Regions from separate parts of the Mesorhizobium sp. M0145 genome, predicted to be linked through region 3. Evidence: riboswitches for the same ligand, from Rfam matches in the RefSeq annotation. Region 3 holds a riboswitch; each other region holds the start of a gene.

Region 1 (5,326 bases), on a different contig from region 3:
CCGGTTTGGCGTTACGGCCGGTGACGACGACATGCAGGCCTTCGCGACGCGCCTTCAGCGCCGCGACCACCTTTTCGAGATCGAGGTAGTCGTAGCGCAGCGCGATGTTCAGCTCGTCGAGCACCACGAGGCTGATCGACGGCTCGGCCATCAGCTCCAGCGCTTTCGCCCAGGCAGCCTCGGCCGCCGCGATGTCGCGCTTCAGGTCCTGTGTCTCCCAGGTAAAGCCCTCGCCCATGGCGTGCCACACGACACGGTCGCCGAAGGCAGCAAAGGCGTCTTTCTCGCCGGTGTGCCATTTGCCCTTGATGAACTGAACGACGCCGACGCGCTTGCCATAGCCGAGCATCCTGAGCGCCAGCCCAAAGGCGGCCGTGGTCTTGCCCTTGCCCGGTCCGGTGTTGACGATCAGCAGCCCCTTCTCGACCGTCTTGGCCGCGACCTCGGCGTCCTGCACCGCCTTGCGCTTGGCCATCTTGGCGCGGTGGCGTTCCTCGTCCTTGGGATCGATAGTATCAGCCATGTCATTTCACCTTGAGCGGCAGCCCCGCCACCATCAAAAGCACGGTGCCGGCAACAGCCGCGACGTCCTGGTTCAGCCGGCCGGCGGCGTCGCGAAACCGTCTTGCCAGCGCATTGTCCGGCACGATGCCCTGGCCGACCTCGTTGGACACCACGAACCACGGCCCACGCGGCCGCGACAGCACATCGGCCAGCCTCCGGCATTCGGCCTCGACATCATGGTCGGCCAGCATATGGTTGGTCAGCCACAGCGTCAGGCAGTCGATCAGCACCGGCTGGCCGTCAGGCAGCGCTCCGATCGCGCCGGCAAGGTCGAGCGGCGCATCGATGGTCGTCCAGCCGGCGCCGCGGCGCGAGCGGTGCAGCGCGGTGCGCTGGCGCATCTCGTCGTCATAGGCTTGCGCCGTGGCGATATAGCTCCAAGGCGGCGGGCCGACCGTCACCAGGCTCTCGGCATGCGCGCGCATTGCGGGGCGCGCCCCCCCGATGACCAGGGTCAGTGCCCCGGCAGCGCGGTCAGGCAAAGCTGTCGCGCAGGCTGGTCGCCGTGCCCGTGAAGCGTCCGCGCACCACGCCGACGACCGCGCCGAGCACCAGCCAGAACACCAGATTGGTCAGCGTCACCGCCACCACGAACTGGTGGTGCAGGCCTTCCGGGATCGCCGTCTCGAAGCTATCGGGCTGCGGCGCGCCGACGATATGCGGCGCAACGATCAACGCCACGGCAAGAGCCACCAGCGGCAGCGATCTGCGGAAGACGATAAGGCCGAGACCGGCCGCTGTCGCCACCACTGTTGCCCACCACCATATCTGGCGTTGGACAAGGTCGGCCGCCGGCATCGCCGGCAGTTCCGGCGGCAGGCCGAGGCCCGGCGCCAGCGTGAATGCGGCAAAGCCGGCCAGCCCCCAGAACAGGCCCTGGCGCCAATTGCCGATGCCGCCGGCGAATTCCGAAACCGCAACCAGGACCAGCGCAAAGCCGATGCCGGTGACGATATTGGCAACGACGCTGAAGCCGAAGCGTTCGAAACCGTCCGCCGGCGCCCAGCCTTCGTCTTCCGCCGGAGCCATTGCTTCAGCCGGTGCCGACGCGGCGCTGCTCATAGCCGTCATGCCCGCGGCGTTTTCGGCCGGTGTCGCAGGTGCCGCGGCATGGTCATGGCCCCCGCCGGCCTGTTCGTAGACTTCCGCCTTTAGGATGAGCGGCACCGTGGCATAGGCTTGCATGCAGGCGAGAGCCACGCCGGCCACAAGCCCTGCGATCGCCGCGATGAACACGACGTTGCGAAACAGTGTCATGATGTCAGCCCCTTGTCAGTGGCAGGGAAAGCCCATCGAATGGCGATAGTCGTGGGCGGCATTGTGGACCGCATCGATATGCGAGAAGCCGACAAAGCCCATGACGAAAATGCCGAGGAATGCAGCAAGCGCCAGCTGCATGAGACGCGACTGCGAGGAGGCGGAAGCGCCGAGCGAGACGGAAGCGGTATTCATGTCTTGTCCTTTCGCCCTCCACCCGAGGGCATAGAAGTCAGTTTCCTGTCGCCGGCAGGTCTCCTGGCTCGCGGATCAGCGCCCTTCCCCACCTTCCCGAAGGCGAACCTTCAGTGGCATATGGAGAGGACTACCGCACACAGTTGCGGGGGCAGCCACGGCATTGGGCAAACAACTTGCCCTCACCGCATTCCCTCTTGGTTCCAAACGGAACCGACGACATCAGTGACTATAGGCAGAATCGCCGCGCCCGGCAAACCAAATTCCGCCGGATCGTGTGGCGAATGCGCCGCCTCGCCAAGCCCGGTCGGCCGGCGCCGCGATTGACAATTTTCGCAGCCGGGTGTCGGCTGGCGGATGGGGAGGAAGCCGGCATGCAACCCAGCCCGAATGAGCGCGGTCCCTACAACGGCCTGACGCGGGCCGAGCCGACGCTGCCGTCATCAGCCTATTGGGACATCGCGGCCTATCAGCGCGATCTCGAGGCCATCTGGTATCGCAACTGGCTGCTCGTCTGCCGCGAGGCCGACCTTGCCCAGCCGCTGGCTTTCAGGACGTTCCGCATAGGCACGCAGGAGGTCGTCGTGCTGCGCGACGAGACCGGCGAGTTGCGCGCCTTCCACAACACCTGCCGGCATCGCGGCTCGCAGCTTTGCCAGCAGAGCGAAGGACGGCTGAAGGCGCGGCTCATCACCTGCCCATACCATGCCTGGTCCTATTCGCTGCACGGCGATCTGGTGCGCGTGCCGTCGAAATCGCTGCCGGACGGCTTCGACAAGGCCGATCATCCGCTCTACCGGGTCGCGCTTTCGGTGTGGCGCGGTTTCGTCTTCGTCAATCTGGCGGAAGACGCTGCCGGCTCGGCTGAAACATCCTTCGATCCGGCATCCGGCAACCTCGCCAACTGGCCGTTGGAAACGCTGCTGAGCGGCCATGTGCTGCGCAAGGTGATAAACTGCAACTGGAAGGTATTTTGGGAAAATTTCAACGAGTGCCTGCACTGCCCCGGCGTCCACAAGGACCTGTCGCGGCTGGTGCCGATCTATGGCCGCGGCCTGATGGGCCGGCACGACGACCCCGAATGGGCGCGCCACGCCGACAATGACGCGCCGGAATTTGCCGGCGGCTTGCGGGCCGGGGCCGAAACTTGGTCGCGCGACGGGCGCGTCCACGGCTCGGTCTTTTCCGGCCTGACGCCGGGCGAGCGTGCCGCCGGGCAGACCTATGCCACCAGCATGCCGTCGATGTTCGTCGTCGGCCATGTCGACTATGTCAGGACCGTGCGGCTGGTGCCGCTTGGCCCGGAGCAGACCGAACTTACCGCCGAATGGCTTTTTTCGCCCGAAGCGCTCGCCGAACCGGCCGCGGATATCGACAACATCGTCGCCTTCGGTACCCAGGTGCTGGAGGAGGATGCTGATATCTGCGAGGTCAACCAGATGGGCCTGCGCTCGATGCGCCACAAGGCCGGCGTACTGATGCCCGAGGAATACGACTTGCACCGCTTCCACAACTGGGTGCGCGAGCGCCATGCGGCGCTCGAACATCAAAGCGATTTGGGCAGATAGCGCCAGGTGACGAAGCCGCAGGCCGCCGCCAGCAGCCCGAGCGTTGCGAAAACCGCGCCCAGGCCGAAGAACGCCTGCACGCCGGCCAAAGGCTTTCCGGCTCTGGCCTAAAGCAGCTCTGATGCCGACCGGTACCAACGCGACGCAAGGCCCTGCTTCTTTTGACGGTGGCAACCGTGATAGTCGTCTTGCCGGGGCTGAACCAAGACAGCGAGACCATGAGCATCGACACGCCGAGCGCAGCCGTTCAGGATCAACCGAAGTCGAAGCGCATCGCCGCTATCGACATTGCACGCGGCATCGCTTTGCTTGCCATGGCGAGCTATCATTTCACCTGGGACCTCGAATTCTTCGGCTACACCGATCCCGGCCTCACCGCCTTCGGCTGGTGGAAAATCTACGCGCGCTGCATCGCCTCGAGCTTCCTGTTCCTGGTCGGCATCAGCCTCTATCTCGCCCATGGCAAGAAAATCCGCTGGACCGGCTTCTGGAAGCGCTTCGCCATGGTTGCCGGGGCAGCGCTCGCAATATCGCTGGTCACCCGCATCGCCACGCCCGATGGCTTCATCTTCTTCGGCATATTGCACGAGATCGCGCTCGCCAGCCTGCTCGGCCTGGCGTTCCTGCGCCTCCCGGCGCTGCTGACGCTTGCCGTGGCGGCCCTCGCTATTGCCGCGCCTTTCTACCTGCGATCTGAGCTTTTCGATCATCCGGCTTTGTGGTGGGTCGGCCTGTCGGCGACCAACCCGCGCTCCAACGACTACGTTCCACTGCTGCCCTGGTTCGGCGCCGTACTTGCCGGCATCGCGGTTACCAAGCTCGCCGCCACCTCCGGCGCGCTGACGCGGCTGTCGGCCTTGGCGCCCGGCCGCTGGGCAAATCCGCTGGTCTTCATCGGCCGGCACAGCCTTGCCTTCTATCTGATCCATCAGCCGGTGCTGATCGGCTCGGTCTGGCTGTTTTCGCAATTCATGCCGGCGCAGGCCGAAATCAGGGAGGTGCGTTTTCTGAAATCCTGCCAGATATCCTGCGAGCAGGCACGCGACACCGAGTTCTGCTCCAGCTATTGTGCCTGCATGCTGGACAGTCTCCAGGGCGAAGCCTCGCTTGACCGGCTCTACAGCAACGACCAGTCCCCGGAGTGGAAGGCGCATATTGGCGAGCTCGCCGGCACCTGCACCGCCCAAACCGAGGCGGCGGAACCGGGAACGCGCTAATCGAGGGAGGACAATAATGAGCGACAGTCACCCGAAACCCGTGCAGCAAAATCCTGGGCAGCCGAAGCTGGGGCACATCCCATGGCCGCCGCTGATCTATATCGCCGCCATCATCGTCAGCGTCGCGCTAGGGCTGTTCTATCCGCTGCCGTGGATCGGCGATCTTCTCGGCGACATCCTGTTCGCCGCCGGCCTTGTGGGGTTGGTGGCGGTTGCCGCGCTCTGGTTCACGGCAATTCGCACCATGATCCGCGCCAAGACGACGCTCAACCCGAACGGCGTGCCTGACCATCTGGTGACTACCGGACCCTTCGCCGTCAGCCGCAACCCGATCTACCTCGCCAACACGCTGCTGCTGGTCAGCCTCGCCTTTGTCACTGGGATCGCCTGGTTCCTGCCGCTGGCGGTCATCGCGGCGTTCCTGACGCAGAAGCTGACGATCGAGAGCGAGGAGAAGGTGCTGACGGCCAAATTCGGCAAGAAATACCGGGACTACGCCAAAAGGGTGCGGCGCTGGATTTGAGC
Region 2 (5,326 bases), on a different contig from region 3:
ACAATTGCATGGATGCCGAGCGACTTGCGCAGCCAGAGGCCAAAGGCGACCAGCGCATGGCGCGGCGGCAGCGTCGGGTCGTGATAGTCGGCGCGGCGGTCGGCTGAGCGCCCGCGGTCAGGTGCGAGTGCCACGGTGACGTTGCCGAAGGTGGCTGCGCGGAAGGCGAATTTTGCGGCGGCAGGCGCTTGAACACCCCCCTCTGTCCTGCCGGACATCTCCCCCGCAAGGGGGGAGATTGCGCTGTTGTCTCTGCTTTCGCCAATCACCAAGGATGTTGAGCGAGAGCCGTCGGCGAAACTGCCAATCTCCCCCCTTGAGGGGGAGATGTCCGGCAGGACAGAGGGGGGTGCCTCGCACAAACTTGTCTCATCTCCCGCATTCCCCCATGCGGCCGTCACTGCAGCTATCGCTTCAGCAGGCAATTCCGCCGAGTACCCGAGATAGTCCTCAAACCCCAACCCTTCACCTCCACGCTCCAGCGTCTCCAGCAACTCGCGCGGCGTTTGCGGAATCCTTTCAACGGCATAGCCCTGTTCGCTCAGGTCGTGCAGCATTGCCAGCACGCTGGACGGCACGTCGAGACCAACCGCGTAGCCGGTGCGACCGGGGGCGCTCGGATAGTCGGGGATCAGGATGGCGAGCTTGCGCTCCGCACGCGGCGTCCGCTGCAGGCGCACGAAGGCCTCGACACGGTTCGCCACTTGCGCCACGCGGTCGGGCTCAGGCCGGTTGGCGAAGGCGCGGAAGGCCAGCGCCGGGTCGGTTTCGCTTTCGCCCTTGAATGAAATGGCGCCGGCCAGGATGCGGCCGTCGAGCTCGGGCAGGACGACATGCATGGCAAGGTCGGCGGGCGCCAGGCCGCGCTGATTGGTTTGCCAGATGTCGCGGCGGGTGGTCGCGACGATGACCTGGAACACCGGCACGCCGGCGCGGTCGAACAGGGTTTCGACACCGGGCTCGGCACCCGAGGCGAAAGCTGTGGCGGTGATGGTGGCGGCAGGCTTCAGGGTTGCGAGCGCGGTTTCGACAAAGGCGAGCGACGCCGGGTCCTTGAGGCTGGAGACGAACATAGGCACGGGAGCCATGCCGCGGTGGCGCAGGGCTTCGAAAAGCGCGTCGATGGGCGCGACATCGGCGGCGAGCAGCATCGAACGGTAGAAGAGAATTGGCACGACGTCCCCCTCCCCCTCGAGGGGAGGGTGGCCCGCAGGGCCGGGTGGGGTCGTCACGGCAGTGCGCGACGTTTTGTGTAGGCGCGCTTCGGAGAGGACCCCACCCCCGGCCTGCGGCCGGATCCTCCCCTCGAGGGGGAGGGGGACGCCGCGTTCTACGACCCCCAGTCCCGGCTCGTAAAATCCCGCCTTTGGCACGCTAACAGGTTCGGCTACCGCCGCACCCGATCCAGCGAGACTTGCCAGCCTCTGCACCAGCGCCGTCATATTTGCCGGCCCGCCCTCGCGGAAATAGCCAAGCAGGGCGTCCAACTCCTCGCGCGGCAGCGTCGAGCCTTCGATCAGTCGCAAATCCTCGTCGTGGCTCTCGCCCGGTAGGAGCGCCAGCTTGATACCGCGATTTCGCGCGATAACGGCGAGCTGGTCGCAGCCATAGCGCCACCAGTCATAGCCGCCGAGGATGCGGACCAGAATGACCTTGGCGTGGCGGGCGACGCTGTCGATCCACAGGTCGACGGACATCGGATGGCGCAGGTCGCGCAAGGCGGCGAGCCGCATCGACGGCAGGCGGTGCGCATCTGCCTTCCACGCCGCCGCCAGCCCGGCCAGGTCGCTGTCGGTGAAGGACAGCGCCACGACATCCGCAGGCGTTTGCCTGAGATCGACAGGCTCGGCGAGATCGTCGAGCGAGGCGGATGTGGTGGTGAGGATGTGCATCGCGGCTCGTACCTGGGGTCAGCCGGCGAGGATACGCTCGATGGCGGGGCGGTTCAGCCCTTTCAGGCCGATGACGACCAGGCGCGAGCGGCGGTCGTCTTCAGCGGTCCAGGCGCGGTCGTAATAGTGGTTGACGCGCGGACCGACGGCCTGCAGCAGGAGCCGCATCGGCTTGCCGCCGACTTCGACGAAACCCTTGACGCGCAACACGTTTTCTTCCTCCGCCGCCGTGGCGACCCGTTGTGCGAGCTCGTCCGGGTTGGACACAGACGCGATGTCGATGACGAACGAGTCAAAATCGTCATGTTCGTGGTCGAGCTCGTCGTCGTGGTGGGTCTTGCGGTTCTCGATGTCGTCCTCGACGGCGAGGCCGAGGCCGAGCAGCACCGACGGGTCGACCTTGCCTTGCGAAGTCGGTACGATCTTCACCGCCCGCGCAACGTGCTTGCCGATGACGGCATTGGCACGGGCCGAGCCGGCTGCGTCCATCAGGTCGCTCTTCGACAGGATGATCAGGTCGGCGCAGGCGAGCTGGTCTTCGAACACTTCCTCGACCGGATCGTCATGGTCGAGCGTCTCGTCCTGCGCGCGCTGGGCCTGCAGGGCGTCCATGTCGTTGGCTACGCGGCCATCAGCCAGCGCCGGTCCGTCGACCACGGCAATGACGCCGTCCACCGTCACGCGGCTTTTCACCGACGGCCACTGGAAGGCCTGGACCAGCGGCTTGGGTAAAGCGAGGCCGGATGTCTCGATCAGGATGTGGTCGACCCTCGGCGTCAGCGACAGGATCTGGTCCAGCGCCGGGACGAAATCATCGGCGACGGTGCAGCAGATGCAACCATTGGCCAGCTCGACGATGTTTTCCTCGGGGCAGGTGTCGATGGCGCAGCCCTTCAGGATCTCGCCGTCAATGCCGATGTCGCCGAACTCGTTGACGATGATGGCTAGGCGCTTGCCTTTGGCGTTTTCGAGCAAATGGCGGATCAGCGTCGTCTTGCCGGCGCCGAGAAAGCCGGTGACCACGGTGCAGGGAACGCGCGAAAGGGAGGCAGCGGTCATGTCAGGTCCTTCAAAAGGTCAAGGGGAGGGATGCGGGCAACCAGGCCGCGCTTCAGGCAATCGGGACGGCCGCGCCATGGAATGAGCCCATCCGTCGAGGTGGCGAACAGCTTTGCCCCGGTGACGAGATCGGCGCCGCTGGTCGTGGTCAGATCACCGAAGACGTAACTCCAGCAGCCGTCGCGCAGCATGGCCGCGCTGAGCCGGCGCTTGCAATTGCCGAGGCATTCGACGGTGCGGATTTTGATGTTTTCGCTGGAAGCGGCGCGGCGCGTGTCCTCTGCGAGCAGTTCGCCGGCGCGCGGATAAGCGTCCGAACCGGTCTCGTCACGGCAGGACGAGCAGACGATGACGGTAACGCCGGCCGGGGAATCACCATGGCCGGACAATAAATCCGCTGTCTCAGCCGGAAAACTGCTGTCGTGTTCCAAATCAGGCTCCTTGCCCGGAAAACCCGCCAGGCGATCGGATTCTTATGTCCTAGACGGCAGGTCTCCTGGCTCGCGGGTCATCGCCTGGGTGCCGCCTTCCCGGGAATATCCCAGTGGTTTTCGGCCGAGGCTCGTCGCTTACAGTTGCGGGGACAGCCGCGGATTTGAAATCGAGATTTCGCACCGCATTCCCTCTTGGCCCCTGCCGTTGCGGGCAGGGGACCGTCTGGAACGGATTTAGGCTTGTGGAGGCAGTCGTGTCAACGCACGTCTATGACGCGGCGATATCCGCGAGCGGCCGGCCGAGGTCGCCGGCAGCGGTCACCTCGATGCGTTCCAGGCCGAGCCAGCCCTGCATCTGCTTCAATTCTTCGAAAAGCTCGGCTGCGGTTTGCAGCGAGGCGCCGGGCTCCGCATAGGCGGCATGGACGCGCAAGACGCCGGCCGGGCGGTCGGCCCTGAGGTCGACGCGCCCGACGATGCTGTCGCCGAACAGGAACGGCAGCACGTAATAGCCATACTGGCGCTTTTCGGCCGGCGTGTAGATCTCGATGCGGTAGTGGAAGTCGAACAACCGCTCGGTGCGCGATCGTTCGAAGACGACAGGATCGAACGGCGCGAGCAAGGCGCGCGCCTCGATCTTGCGCGGCAAACGGGCGTCCTTGTGGAGATAGGCTGTTTTGTTCCAGCCTTCGACGCTCACCGGCAACAGGTCGCCGGCCTCGACCAACTCCTCGATGCGGCCCTTGATGTCGGCGGGCGAGAGGCGGAAATAGTCGCGCAGGTCTCCTGCCGTGGCGATGCCGTGGGCGCGGGCCGAGATGCGCAGCAATTCGCGGTGAGCATCCTCGGGACGGGGAACCGGTAGCGCGAGTACCGCCGGCGGCAATACGCGCTCCGGCAGATCGTAGAACCGTTCGAAGCCGCGGCGATGCGCCGTGGTGATGCGGCCGGCCCAGAACAGCCATTCGAAGGCGTGCTTGGCATGGCTCCAGCCCCACCAGCCGCCCGAACCCTTCTGGCCTTCGAAAGCCGACGCCGCGATCGGGCCTCGTTCGGCGACCTCGCGATAGATGTCTTCGATATAGGCGGCGTGCTCGCGGCCCCATTTGGCCAGTCCGCTGTACATTTCGTCGCCGCATTCGGCCCGCTGCATGCGCCAGCGCATCAGCGGATAGGTCTCGACCGGCAAGAAGGAGGCTTCGTGCGCCCAATATTCGAAGACCATGCGCTTGCGCGTTACGGCGGCGTCGTCGAGCAGCGCCAGCTTGTAGGGGCCAAGCCGCGAATAGAGCGGCATATAGTGGGCGCGCACCACGGCGCTGACGGAATCGATCTGCAGCAGGCCGGTACGGGCAAGCACGCGGGCCAGATGCCGGCGGTCAGGCGTGCCGGTGGGGCGCGGGTCATTGAATCCCTGTGCCGCGAGCGCAATGCGGCGGGCCATGGCAAGCGAGATTTTTTCCTTCATGAAGGCGGCATCCGGACGATTTTAGACAGAGAAAATGACCTGCGATTCCGTGCCATGCTAACAGGGTTTTGGCGGCATTCATGTCAGGAGAGAAAAGTGGAGTAAAAAGTGAAGGAAATCAAACAGGAGCGGATCGGACCAGTTTTCCCGGATATGCCGTCCAGCACCGCGATTTGAACAAGGTTTGACTTGCTTCGCCGAAAGCGCTGCGCTAACCCTCGCCGCGTTGCAGCATAGAGCCTCCTTAAAACGGTTCAGTGGTTAAACTGTCACGCTTCCGCAAGTGGGTCCGGTGCTGTAATCAGAGTGGATTGGCCGCCAACGGAAACTGCAGCATGAACGCACTTTTAGGTTCGTACCTGCCCATCGTCCTGTTCATCGGCGTGGCGCTGATCGTCGGGCTGGCGCTGCTCGCCGCACCCTTCCTGGTGGCCTATCGCAACCCCGATCCGGAAAAGCTTTCGGCCTATGAG
Region 3 (5,326 bases):
AGCCGGTGCGGCCTTCGCGTTCCTCTTCAACGTCCTTGCTACTTCGCTCTGATCGCTGCGCTGTTGCGATGGAAAGCCGAACGGGCACGACAAGCGCTGCCGCGGGAGGCTTTCGGCATTGCGATGGCGGCGGGCTTTCGTTACGTGCTCTTGTCGCCGAACCTTCTCAAGGTGATGTGCCGGAGTTTCATTTTCGGCCTCACCGCCGTTGTCATTTTGGCTCTCCTGCCGTTGGTCGCTCGCGAACAGATCAAAGGGACCGCAGTCACCTACGGCGTGATGCTCGGCTTCTTCGGCCTGGGAGCGATTTGCGGCGCGCTCCTCATCGGGCGGGTCCGAGAAGTTCTCTCCAACGAATGGGTCATTCGCGGTGCGTTCTTTGTATTGGCGATCAGCTGCTTCTTTCGGGCATGGAGCGAGCACGTTGGGCTGAGCTGTCTGCTCCTCATGCCAGCCGGTGCGGCCTGGATTCAATCATTCTCGCTGTTTAACGTCACAGTGCAGCTTTCGGCGCCGCGGTGGGTGGTTGGACGCGCCCTCTCTCTATCAGACGGCCACATACGGCGGCATGGCGGCGGGAAGCTGGCTTTGGGGCGAACTGGCGGACGTCCAAGGTGTTTCGGGAGCCTTGCTCGTCCGCCAGCTGGTTCTTGTCATTGGGGGACTGATGGGCATCCTTCTGCGTCAGCCGGATTTTGAAACGCTCAATCTGGATCCGAGCAACAAGTTCAGCGAACCGACGCTGCAACTTGACCTGCGGCCACGAAGCGGTCCGATCATGGTGATGGTCGACTATCGTGTCGATCAGAGAGATCCAGACTCGCCCACAATAATTATCTGAATTTCAGCAGTAATTTTTGATCGCCCATTCGTGCTGTGTACCAGCCCTGTGTCTTGCGCAAGTGGTCACGAACGGCTGCCGGAGCCTCGAAGGCGCCCTAAAAACACATGCTGCGATTTTTGAACACGCTGACGTGTTAGATTAATTCATCCACAATGCGTGTGTCGAACACGCGAGGTGAGTTATGAACATGAAAGAGCTTAGGGTTCGACTGGGCATGACCCAAAAAGATTTGGCAGAGCAGATGGCAACGACGCAACAGACTGTGGCCCGTTGGGAAACCGGCAAAACGCAGTTGAACGTCGAGCAGATCAAGGACCTTTGTCTCACGTTGAAATGCACGGTCGAGGAGCTGCTGGGCTGGAAGATTGATGTCGAGGAGTGGCGCACGAGCCCGTTTGCAATTGCCGATGCCGAAACGCGATACGGCACGCTCAGAATCAAGACGACTGTTGGCAGCCGCCAATATCCTATCGATGAAAAGGCGCGTGAATCGATTTTACGTCAGTTGAAGGAACTTCATAATCTTCGTAGAAATAACACAAGCAGGCCATGGCTGTATTGTTGGAGCCTTGACAACAAAATACTCTTGATAAATCCGCAATATGTCCGCACCATTGAGCTTATCGGTGACGATGTAGAGGAGATGCCAGAGTATTATCATCCAGAAATCTATCGGGCTTTGGATGACTGGGATAAGGGTGAGGTTTCAGGAAAGCTGAAGAAAGAATGCGATGCCATCATCGCAGAGATGGGTGATCAGGAAGCCGTGCGCATGGCCTCCTATGTTCGCGTCACATATGACGACGGAGAAGATGAGTGGAACTTCTTGGATGAAGAAACCGCTACGACTTTCTTCGGATTGGAAGCTGCGACCTTTGACGTTCCCCAGTGTAGTTTCGCCGAAGTGGAGGAAGAAGGTTACTACCGAGCGCGATACGCCAACCTTGATCGCGTCGCCGTGATGGAGGTTCCAAGCGACCGTTATCACAGATTGACCGCGCCCGAGGAAGCTTAGAACCATCCACGAAGGGCGCATGTTACATCTCGACCTTGCGTGGTGCGTTTTCAGTACGAGATGACGTTAAGCGTAGGTAGTGGCAGGTAAGAGTGCTCGACCAGAAGCTCAACTGCCTCCTCAATATCGCTGCCGATGTGCCGCAGGACACGTCCACGGGAGCGTGGATAGGCGTAAAGTTCCTGCACTCCACGGTCCGCTCTCCCATCGCCGGTGTGTGCCCGACGCCATCTTGTGGACGAGCTTGGCCGCCTGCACCCGGTTGTATTCCGGCTTGCAGTCCGCCTGGGCGGTCCGCCGCGATGGCTATCTCCATGTCAATCGGCGCCGAACTTTGACTGCCCGCTGCTTTTGATGAATTTGGCGAGGTCCCGCGCATAATCACTCTTGGTTTTCTCCTTGAGGCCCTGTGTCGCGAACTTGTGGTCCAGCAGGGCAAACAGGTCCAAGTCCCCTTCCGCCTGTGGCGCTGGCTTGCCCTCACCGCCCTCGGCTTCCCAATTGGGGACCGCTTCTGCGCGCTGCACCGTGGCGATTGTCCGCCCAAGACGCATCACAAGATCGAACGCCAAACCGTGCCCGTGCACGACGATTTGCCGCTCAGGCCTCATTTGGACAGGACTTAAGCTGGCCCGGTGGTTTGAGCCGGGTTACCTTGAGCCGGTGGGCTGCGAACAAGCAGTTCGAGACATTGGCCTCGATCACTTCGCAACACGCCGCTGCGCCTGGCCTCGGTGTGCTCCCCCCGAAATCGTTGTGTCATATCACCGAGGGCATCACGGCCAACAGCTTCCACATGGGCAACAGCCTCGCCATTGAGCCGAATATGGTCGCGAGCAGCCAACGAAGCGGTCGGAACCTCGGAGCAGTTCGACGCCGAGGTGGTTCGCATGATGCGCTAAGCAGCACCACGGCGCTTGCCGGTATGTTTGCTGCCGGCAGCCGACGAACTCCTATCCTCCTGGACAAGGGCGCCGTGCGTCATTGCTTTGATTTACCGGCCGCTCAAGGCTTCCACAGTTTTCGCTTTCGAGGCGACCTTTGGAACATGCCAACGGAAATTTAACATAACGACATAAACATTTCTTTATGCGACGTTGACAAAGAAGCGAACTGCTGTAATTGTCTCCCGCATCGTGGTTCTCCGTACGGCGCTGCCGCAGCGGAGCTAAGAGGGAAGCCGGTGCGATGCCGGCGCTGCCCCCGCAACTGTTAGCGGCGAGCCAACCCCACTCATGTCACTGAGGCGAATAGCCTTGGGAAGACGGGTAGAGGCTATGACCCCGCGAGCCAGGAGACCTGCCACGGCGAATTACGTCCACGGGCGGGGTGTCTCGGTGGCCGCTGCAGCCTGGCGTTCGTGCCGGCCTGCTAGCGCCTTCCTTGTCACCGACGCCCCAACCATCGGGGTCTGGCATGACTGTCTCTCAGCAAATTCCTGTAGCAACGCTCGGCGTGCCCCGCTTCGGTCGTCGGCGAGAACTGAAATTCGCGCTTGAAAGCTACTGGTCCGGAAAATCGTCCGCTGCCGACCTTCTCACGACCGCGAAGGCGCTCCGTGCCGCTAGCTGGGAGGAGCAGCACGATCGCGGCGTGTCGAAAATCCCGTCGAACGACTTCTCGCTCTACGACCATGTGCTCGACACCGCAGCCATGGTCGGCGCCGTTCCATCCCGTTACGGCTGGAATAGCGGCGAGGTTCCACTTGACATCTACTTCGCAATGGCGCGGGGCAACCAGGGTCAGACGGAGGATTGTCGACACGCTGGTCACCAGCAGGCGGCTCATCGGTCTGATGTAACCGCGATGGAAATGACCAAGTGGTTTGACACCAACTATCACTACATTGTGCCGGAACTCAACGATGATCAGACGTTCGCCCTCTCGTCGACGAAACCGGTCGATTACTTCATCGAGGCTAAAGCTCTCGGCGTTCACACACGCCCAGTCATCCTTGGACCGATCACCTTCCTCAAGCTGGCGAAATCGCCTGCCGAAGGATTCGATCCCATCGCGCTCCTGCCGCGGCTGCTGCCCGTCCACGAGCAACTCCTGCAGAGGCTGAAGCTGTCTGGAGCCGACTGGGTGCAGATCGATGAGCCAGCGCTTGTCCTCGATCTGAACCCGAACGAACGAGCTGCGTTCGAATTCGCCTATGGCCAGCTGTCGAAAGCCGCGCCCGAGCTGAAGATCATGCTGGCTACCTATTTCGGGCCGCTGGGAGACAATCTCGAAACCGCGGTTTCTCTGCCCCTGGCCGGGCTGCATATTGATCTCGTGCGCGCTCCCGAGCAGCTGGAAACGGTGGGGCGGCTCGCACCGAAGGATCTGGTGCTCTCGCTTGGCTTGATCGATGGCCGCAACGTCTGGCGTGCGAACCTGCCCGCCATTCTCGACCGCATCAAACCGATCGTCGCCGGCTGGCCCTTGGACCGCGTCGAGATCGCGCCTTCTTGCTCGATGCTGCATGTGCCGATCGACCTCCGCATGGAGACGGAACTCGACGCGGACATCAGGTCGTGGCTCGCCTTCGCGGCCCAGAAGACCGACGAGTTGGTGTTGCTTGCCCGGGCCCTGTCCCAAGGCAGGGATGCGGTGGCAGGCGCGTTGAAAGCGTCTGCCGAGGCTGCCGCCACTCGCGTGACATCCACGAAGATCCATGACCCGCTGGTTGAGGGGCGGATCGCCAGCATTGACGACAGCATGAAGCGACGAGAGAGCGCTTTTGCCGAGCGCTCCAGAGTCCAGGCCGGCACGCTCGGGCTGCCGCCGTTCCCGACGACGACCATCGGGTCCTTCCCGCAGACGCCGCAGGTACGCAGGGCGCGGGCCGCTCATGCGAAGGGCCAGCTGAGCTATGTCGACTACGAGACCTTCCTGAAGAAGGAGATCGAGGCTGCAATTCGCTGGCAGGAAGAGATCGGGCTGGACGTGCTGGTGCACGGTGAGTTCGAACGAAACGACATGGTACAGCATTTCGGCGAGCAGCTGTCCGGCTTCGCCTTCACCCAGCATGCCTGGGTGCAGAGCTATGGGTCGCGTTACGTGCGCCCCCCCATCATCTTCGGCGACGTATCGAGGCCCAATCCGATGACGCTGCGCTGGTGGCAGTTCGCCCAGTCGCTTACGGAAAACCCTGTGAAGGGAATGCTCACAGGCCCAGTGACCATTCTCAACTGGTCATTTGTTCGCGACGACGTACCCCGCTCCGAAGCATGCCGCCAGATCGCGCTCGCCATCCGCGACGAAGTGACGGATCTCGAATGGTCCGGCGCAAGGATGATCCAGATCGATGAGGCCGCGTTTCGCGAAGGATTGCCACTGCGCCAGTCTGATTGGAACGACTATCTCGACTGGGCTGTCGAATGCTTCCGGATCGCTTCAACGGGTGTAAAGGACGCGACTCAAATCCATACCCACATGTGCTATTCGGAGTTCAACGAGATCATCGACGCGATCGCTGAAAT
Region 4 (5,326 bases), on a different contig from region 3:
TAATCGCCTGCCTGAGCCGGGCGATATCTGGCGCCTGCAACGTCGGCTCGGAACCGTCTATAAGCTTGAACATGCTCATCGAGGGATACCCTTCGTGATTCAGCACGGTTGGACAGGCCGCTGTCGTTCACCGGATCACAATGATCTCATGCGGCGCCATTCGCTGCAAAATCGAATATCTCAGTCGCTGGATGAGCTAAATTCATCTAAACTGCCTGGATGAGAAAACTTCCGCCGCTCGGGTCGCTTCGCGCCTTCGAAGCCGCTGCCAGGCTGATGAGCTTCAGGAAGGCCGCGACGGAACTCGGCGTGACGCCAACGGCCATCAGCCACCAGATTCGATTGCTGGAGGAGGTCTGTGGGCAACTGCTGTTCCGGCGGCGCCCACGACCGCTCGTGCTCACAGGCGTGGGCGAACGGCTATTCCCGGTAATTTGCAGCGGCTTCGACGCTTTCGCTGCGGCAATAGCATCAGCCTCGGCCGGAGTTGGCCAACGCCCGTTGCGCGTGACGAGCCCAAATGCATTTGCCAGCCGATGGCTGGTTCCGCGCCTGTCGAAGTGGCGCGAACAGCATCCGAACATTCCACTGGAGATCATCGGGACAGACGCCGTTCTGGACCTGCGAGCCGGTGACGCCGACGTCGCGATCCGCTATGCGCGCAGGATGCCGCGGGATGTTCCCGCGCAGGAAATTTTTCGGGACGCATTCTTTCCGGTATGCAGCCCGGAGTTGTTCGCAGGAGGCGACCGACAGATCGAGCGCGCCGCCGATCTGCTGCAATACCCGCTCATCCATTTCAATTGGACGAACCGCGACCCGGAAGCGCCGACTTGGCAACGATGGCTGGCGATCGCACGCTCGATCGATCCCAGCATCCCCAATGCCAACCAGGCATGGGACCTAAGCTTCCGCGAAGAGCTGCACGCGATTGACGCGGTAGCGGCAGGCCAAGGTATCGCTATCTGCAGCGATGTGGTCGTCAGTGGCGAACTCGAGGCTGGCAGGCTAGTCAAGGCACATGATCTCTGTCTGCCAGGCTATGGCTTTTACCTTGCCTGCGTAGCCAATCACCCCCGACAAGCGCATATCGAAGCGTTTTCCGCCTGGATGAGATCGATAGTCTGAGCATCTGAACGCCGATCTTCTGCATGCTCGTCACAAGCGGTAGCAGCGCTTCCTGCGCTTCGGGGTCGCCTGCCGCGCCTCACACTTTGACCGGTATCCAAATTTCCAGCCTTGCCGCTACAGGGATCGAATTCCGGCGCATCGGCGACCTCGCGCCCAGATGCCGGCAGCCATTTGTCCCAAATCGTGTTGGGGGTTGACAGAAGCAGACAACGTCCTCTAGGTACGTAATGTTATTACATTACGAGGTATGCATGACTCCTTCTGACAAGACCCTTGCTCCAGCGGCTGTCCGAACTCCGAAAATTTATTGCGCTGTGAGTGGCGGAAAATTAGGGTGGCTGAGTGATGGTCCCCGAGTCGAAAGGCAAGGGGTGAAAAGGGAACACGGTGAGGTCTTCGGATCGAGGCCGTGGCTGCCCCCGCAACTGTAAGCGGTTAGCAAGATCCGAAGTGCCACTGGCCGGCAAGGCTGGGAAGGCAGGATGGCGCAAAGACCCGCGAGCCAGGAGACCTGCCATCAGCATGAGTTGACCGGACGGGGTGTGCCGGGAGGAGACGTGGACATCGGTCTTGTCGGCCGGTCCGTCCAGCTTCCTTCCGTCGCCATTGAGAAAGTGACGGTAAGTTGGACGCCTCCCAGCCTCTTCTTGAAGCGCGCGAACTGAGTGCGACGGCAAATGGCCAGCGCCTGGTCAGTGCGGTGAGCCTTTCGCTAGCGGCGGGCGACCGCCTCGCCATCATCGGCCCTAACGGCGCCGGCAAGACGACGCTGCTGCGCATGCTCTGCGGTACGCTGCGGCCAAGCGCAGGAGACGTGAGATTCTCCGGACGCCGGCTGGAGAGATTTTCGGCCGCCGAGCGGGCGCTGCACATGGCGGTCGTCGGCCAGACCGATCAGCCCGACCCGCGGCTTGCCGTGATCGACTATGTCGAGCTTGGGCGCGTCCCCCATGCGGGCTTGCGACGAAGGAGCGAGCAACGCGACATCGTCATCGAAGCGCTTCGCAGAACCGGCCTGATGCCGCTGCTCGGCCGCACAATCGGCTCGCTATCCGGTGGCGAGCGGCAACGCGCCCAGCTGGCGCGCGCCATCGCCCAGGAGCCCAAAATCCTGTTCCTCGATGAACCGACCAATCATCTCGATCCGCGCGCCCGCAGCGACCTTCTCGAACTCGTATCGCAGTTTGGCATGACCGTGGTGGCGGTGCTTCATGATCTGTCGCTGGTCACGCCATTTGCCACCAGGGTCGCGGTGATGAACGAGGCCCGCCTGCAGGCACTCGCCGGTCCGCACGAGGCGCTGACCAAGCAATTGATCCGCGAGACTTTCGGCGTCGACATGCTTCGGCTGCGCCATCCCACCGAGGACCGCGAACTTACGATCTTCGACGTTCCTAACCGTGCCTCTTCCCATCCTGATCTGACCAAGGAGCAACATTCGTGAAACGCCTCGTATTGTCTTTTGCCCCCCTACTGCTTGCCCAGGCCGCCTTCGCTTTTCCCGTGACCGTTGACAGCTGCGGCACGCCGCTGACGTTCGAAGCCGCGCCGAAGCGCGCCGTTATCCAAGATCTGAACATGGCGGAGATGGCCTTCGCGCTGGGGCTGCAACCGTCGATCGTCGGCCTGACGGGCATCACCGGATGGTACAAGGTCGGTCCGGAATTCAAGGCTGAGCAGGGCGCGATCCCGGAACTCGCGCCGAAATACCCGACGCTCGAAAACCTCGTCGCCGTCGAGCCCGATTTCTTCTTCGCCGGCTGGTATTACGGCATGAAACCAGGTGGCGAGGTGACGCCCGATACGCTGGCGCCGTACGGCATCAAGACGCTTGTGCTGACGGAAAGCTGCGTCCATCTCGACAAGAACCGCCCCGCGGCCTCGATGGACCTGCTCTATGGTGATGTCGAAAAGCTGGGCAAGATTTTTGGCAAGGAGGCCCAGGCGGGAAAGCTTGTGTCGGACTGGAAGGCACAACTTGCCGATATCACGGCAAAGATCGGCGACCGCAAGGGAACGCGCGTGTTTCTTTACGACTCCGGCGAAGACAAACCTTTCACATCAGGCAAGTTCGCGATCCCCAGCGCCATGATCGCTGCTGCCGGCGGCGACAACATCATGGCCGACATGGCGACGAGTTGGGGCAATACGGATTGGGAGACGGTGGCGGCCCGCAATCCGCAATTCCTTATCCTGCTCGACTACCAGGACGGCGGCGGCTACAGGAAACTGCTCGATTTCCTCAAAGCCCATCCGGCGATGAAGGAGACTGATGCGGTCAAAAATGAACGCTTCGTCGCGCTGCGCTATGCCGAACTGACACCTGGGCCTGCCAACATCGAGGCGATCGGCAAGATCGCCAGGGCGATGCACCCGGAAGCTTTCTGAGCTTGCGCCAGAGAGCGTTCGAATTGGCCATGACAGCAGGAGCAGCAGCAATTGCCGCTCTTGCTTTGTTGTCGATTGCCTATGGATCGACGGTCATCGCGCTGAGCGACGTGATTGCTGCGCTCGGACATGCGGCCGGGCTGGACGGAGATATCGTGTCCGGTCCGGCCGGCAAGATCCCGATTGCCAAGATCGTTGTCGATCTCAGGCTGCCGCGCACGATTATGGCCATCTGTGTCGGCGCCGGGCTGGGCGTCATCGGCGCGCTGCTGCAGACGGTAACGCGCAACGACCTCGCCGATCCGTTCCTGTTCGGCCTGTCGTCCGGAGCGGCGGCCGGCGCGGTTTCCGTCATCACCATTTTTGGCGACCATTTCGGCATCTGGACGTTGCCGGTCGCGGCCTTCACGGGCGGCGTATTAGCCGCCGGCATCGTGCTGTTGCTGGTTTCGCGGGTGAGGGGGCAAGGCCCCGAACGGCTGATCCTCGCCGGGCTTGCTGTCTCCTTCATGTTCACCGCCTTGACCAACTATCTCGTCTTTGCCGGAGACCAGCGCGCCGCTCACTCGGTGTTGTTCTGGACGATGGGCGGGCTCGGGCTCGCGCGTTGGGACAATGTCGGGCTGGCTGCTCTGGGCGCAGGCACCATCCTTGTCTATGGACTTTGGAACCATCGTCGGCTCGACGCTTTCCTGGCCGGCGAGAATGCCGCCGAAAGCCTGGGTGTGCCGGTTGCGCGGATGCGCAGGATGACATTTCTCGTCGCCGCTTTCTCGACAGCAATCCTTGTCTCGGTAGCAGGCGTCATAGGTTTCGTTGGCCTGATGATCCCGCATTTGTCCAGGACCCTTGCCGGCCCGCTACACCTTCGCCTGATCGCAACCTGCGCTATCTTCGGAGCGGTGCTGTTGCTGGCAAGCGATCTTCTCGCGCGCACGCTGCTGCCGCCGCAGGAACTGCCGATCGGCATCATCACCAGTTCGTTCGGTGCTTTCTTCGTGGTCACGATGCTCATTCGCAATCGCTCATGATGTGACTGCCATGCACACTTGCCGGCTTCTGGCACAATCCGGCTCCTTGAATTATGAGCACGCTTATTATATATGTCGCTCATGGTTTCCGACGGCATCGACAGATTGGGCTTTTTGATCCACGACGTGCAGCGCCTGATGCGCAAGCGCTTCGAGGCGCGCGCCAGTGGTTTCGGCCTTTCTTCGGCGCAATGGCGGCTTCTGGTACGTGTCGCCAAGGAGGCGGGTGTCGCGCAGGCGCGGCTTGCCGAGCTTCTCGAAATCGAGCCGATCAGCGTCTCGCGTCTTGTCGATCGCATGGAGGAGGGCGGCTGGATCGAGCGCCGTCCCGACGCAACCGACAGGCGAGTGCGCATGATTTTCCCGACCGCCAAGGCCAACGCGGCCTACACCCACGTCAAGAGCCTTGCCGGCGAGGTTTATGAGGAATCGCTCGTTGGCGTTTCGCCGGAAGATCGCCACGTCCTGGTCAGGGCGCTGGAGACAATGGTGCAGAATCTTGCAGATGGTGAGACGCCGCCCTCGGAAAAAGTGAAGAATACGGAAGGCGCAGCAGCATGAACGCGGTAGCCAAACTAGATGAGAATGCGGCCAAGCTGGAGATGGAAGCTCCCGCGAAGCCGGCGGCAGCTCCGGTAACGGTCGCTCCGCAGATAGCTCCGGCGCCGGTGGCGCCGAAGAAGAAGCGCCGTGCCGGCCGCTTCCTTTTGATGTTTGTGCTGCCCGCTGCGTTGATCGCCGGCGGCAGCTATGTCTGGGTGACCGGCGGCCGCTAT

Evidence for each region. A riboswitch is a leader RNA that binds a small molecule or an ion and turns the genes downstream of it on or off. The one in region 3 is predicted to bind cobalamin.
Region 1: another riboswitch for cobalamin. It lies ahead of NKJ28_RS32025 (CbtB domain-containing protein); the one in region 3 lies ahead of metE (5-methyltetrahydropteroyltriglutamate--homocysteine S-methyltransferase).
Region 2: another riboswitch for cobalamin. It lies ahead of NKJ28_RS18830 (DUF1636 family protein); the one in region 3 lies ahead of metE (5-methyltetrahydropteroyltriglutamate--homocysteine S-methyltransferase).
Region 4: another riboswitch for cobalamin. It lies ahead of NKJ28_RS17555 (ABC transporter ATP-binding protein); the one in region 3 lies ahead of metE (5-methyltetrahydropteroyltriglutamate--homocysteine S-methyltransferase).

Annotation. Positions count from the first base shown of each region.
Region 1 covers NZ_JAMYTK010000046.1:337-5,662, forward strand. The annotation lists gene cobO (cob(I)yrinic acid a,c-diamide adenosyltransferase) at 1-523, opposite strand, end outside; gene cobU (bifunctional adenosylcobinamide kinase/adenosylcobinamide-phosphate guanylyltransferase) at 525-1,046, opposite strand; gene NKJ28_RS32020 (CbtA family protein) at 1,039-1,821, opposite strand; gene NKJ28_RS32025 (CbtB domain-containing protein) at 1,837-2,016, opposite strand; cobalamin riboswitch at 2,053-2,249, opposite strand; gene NKJ28_RS32030 (aromatic ring-hydroxylating oxygenase subunit alpha) at 2,391-3,584, shown strand; gene NKJ28_RS32035 (heparan-alpha-glucosaminide N-acetyltransferase) at 3,803-4,801, shown strand; gene NKJ28_RS32040 (methyltransferase family protein) at 4,818-5,324, shown strand.
Region 2 covers NZ_JAMYTK010000012.1:153,395-158,720, forward strand. The annotation lists gene NKJ28_RS18820 (cobaltochelatase subunit CobN) at 1-1,892, opposite strand, end outside; gene cobW (cobalamin biosynthesis protein CobW) at 1,911-2,951, opposite strand; gene NKJ28_RS18830 (DUF1636 family protein) at 2,948-3,382, opposite strand; cobalamin riboswitch at 3,421-3,624, opposite strand; gene NKJ28_RS18835 (winged helix-turn-helix domain-containing protein) at 3,654-4,853, opposite strand; gene NKJ28_RS18840 (NADH-quinone oxidoreductase subunit A) at 5,189-5,326, shown strand, end outside.
Region 3 covers NZ_JAMYTK010000032.1:5,471-10,796, reverse strand. The annotation lists partial or broken gene NKJ28_RS29150 (MFS transporter) at 1-814, shown strand, start outside; gene NKJ28_RS29145 (helix-turn-helix transcriptional regulator) at 1,026-1,859, shown strand; gene NKJ28_RS29140 (hypothetical protein) at 2,177-2,431, opposite strand; cobalamin riboswitch at 2,980-3,180, shown strand; gene metE (5-methyltetrahydropteroyltriglutamate--homocysteine S-methyltransferase) at 3,276-5,326, shown strand, end outside.
Region 4 covers NZ_JAMYTK010000011.1:83,863-89,188, forward strand. The annotation lists gene NKJ28_RS17540 (FAD-binding oxidoreductase) at 1-79, opposite strand, end outside; gene NKJ28_RS17545 (LysR substrate-binding domain-containing protein) at 220-1,128, shown strand; partial or broken gene NKJ28_RS17550 (AraC family transcriptional regulator) at 1,208-1,325, opposite strand; cobalamin riboswitch at 1,461-1,664, shown strand; gene NKJ28_RS17555 (ABC transporter ATP-binding protein) at 1,757-2,575, shown strand; gene NKJ28_RS17560 (ABC transporter substrate-binding protein) at 2,572-3,519, shown strand; gene NKJ28_RS17565 (FecCD family ABC transporter permease) at 3,549-4,550, shown strand; gene NKJ28_RS17570 (MarR family winged helix-turn-helix transcriptional regulator) at 4,632-5,111, shown strand; gene NKJ28_RS17575 (HlyD family secretion protein) at 5,108-5,326, shown strand, end outside.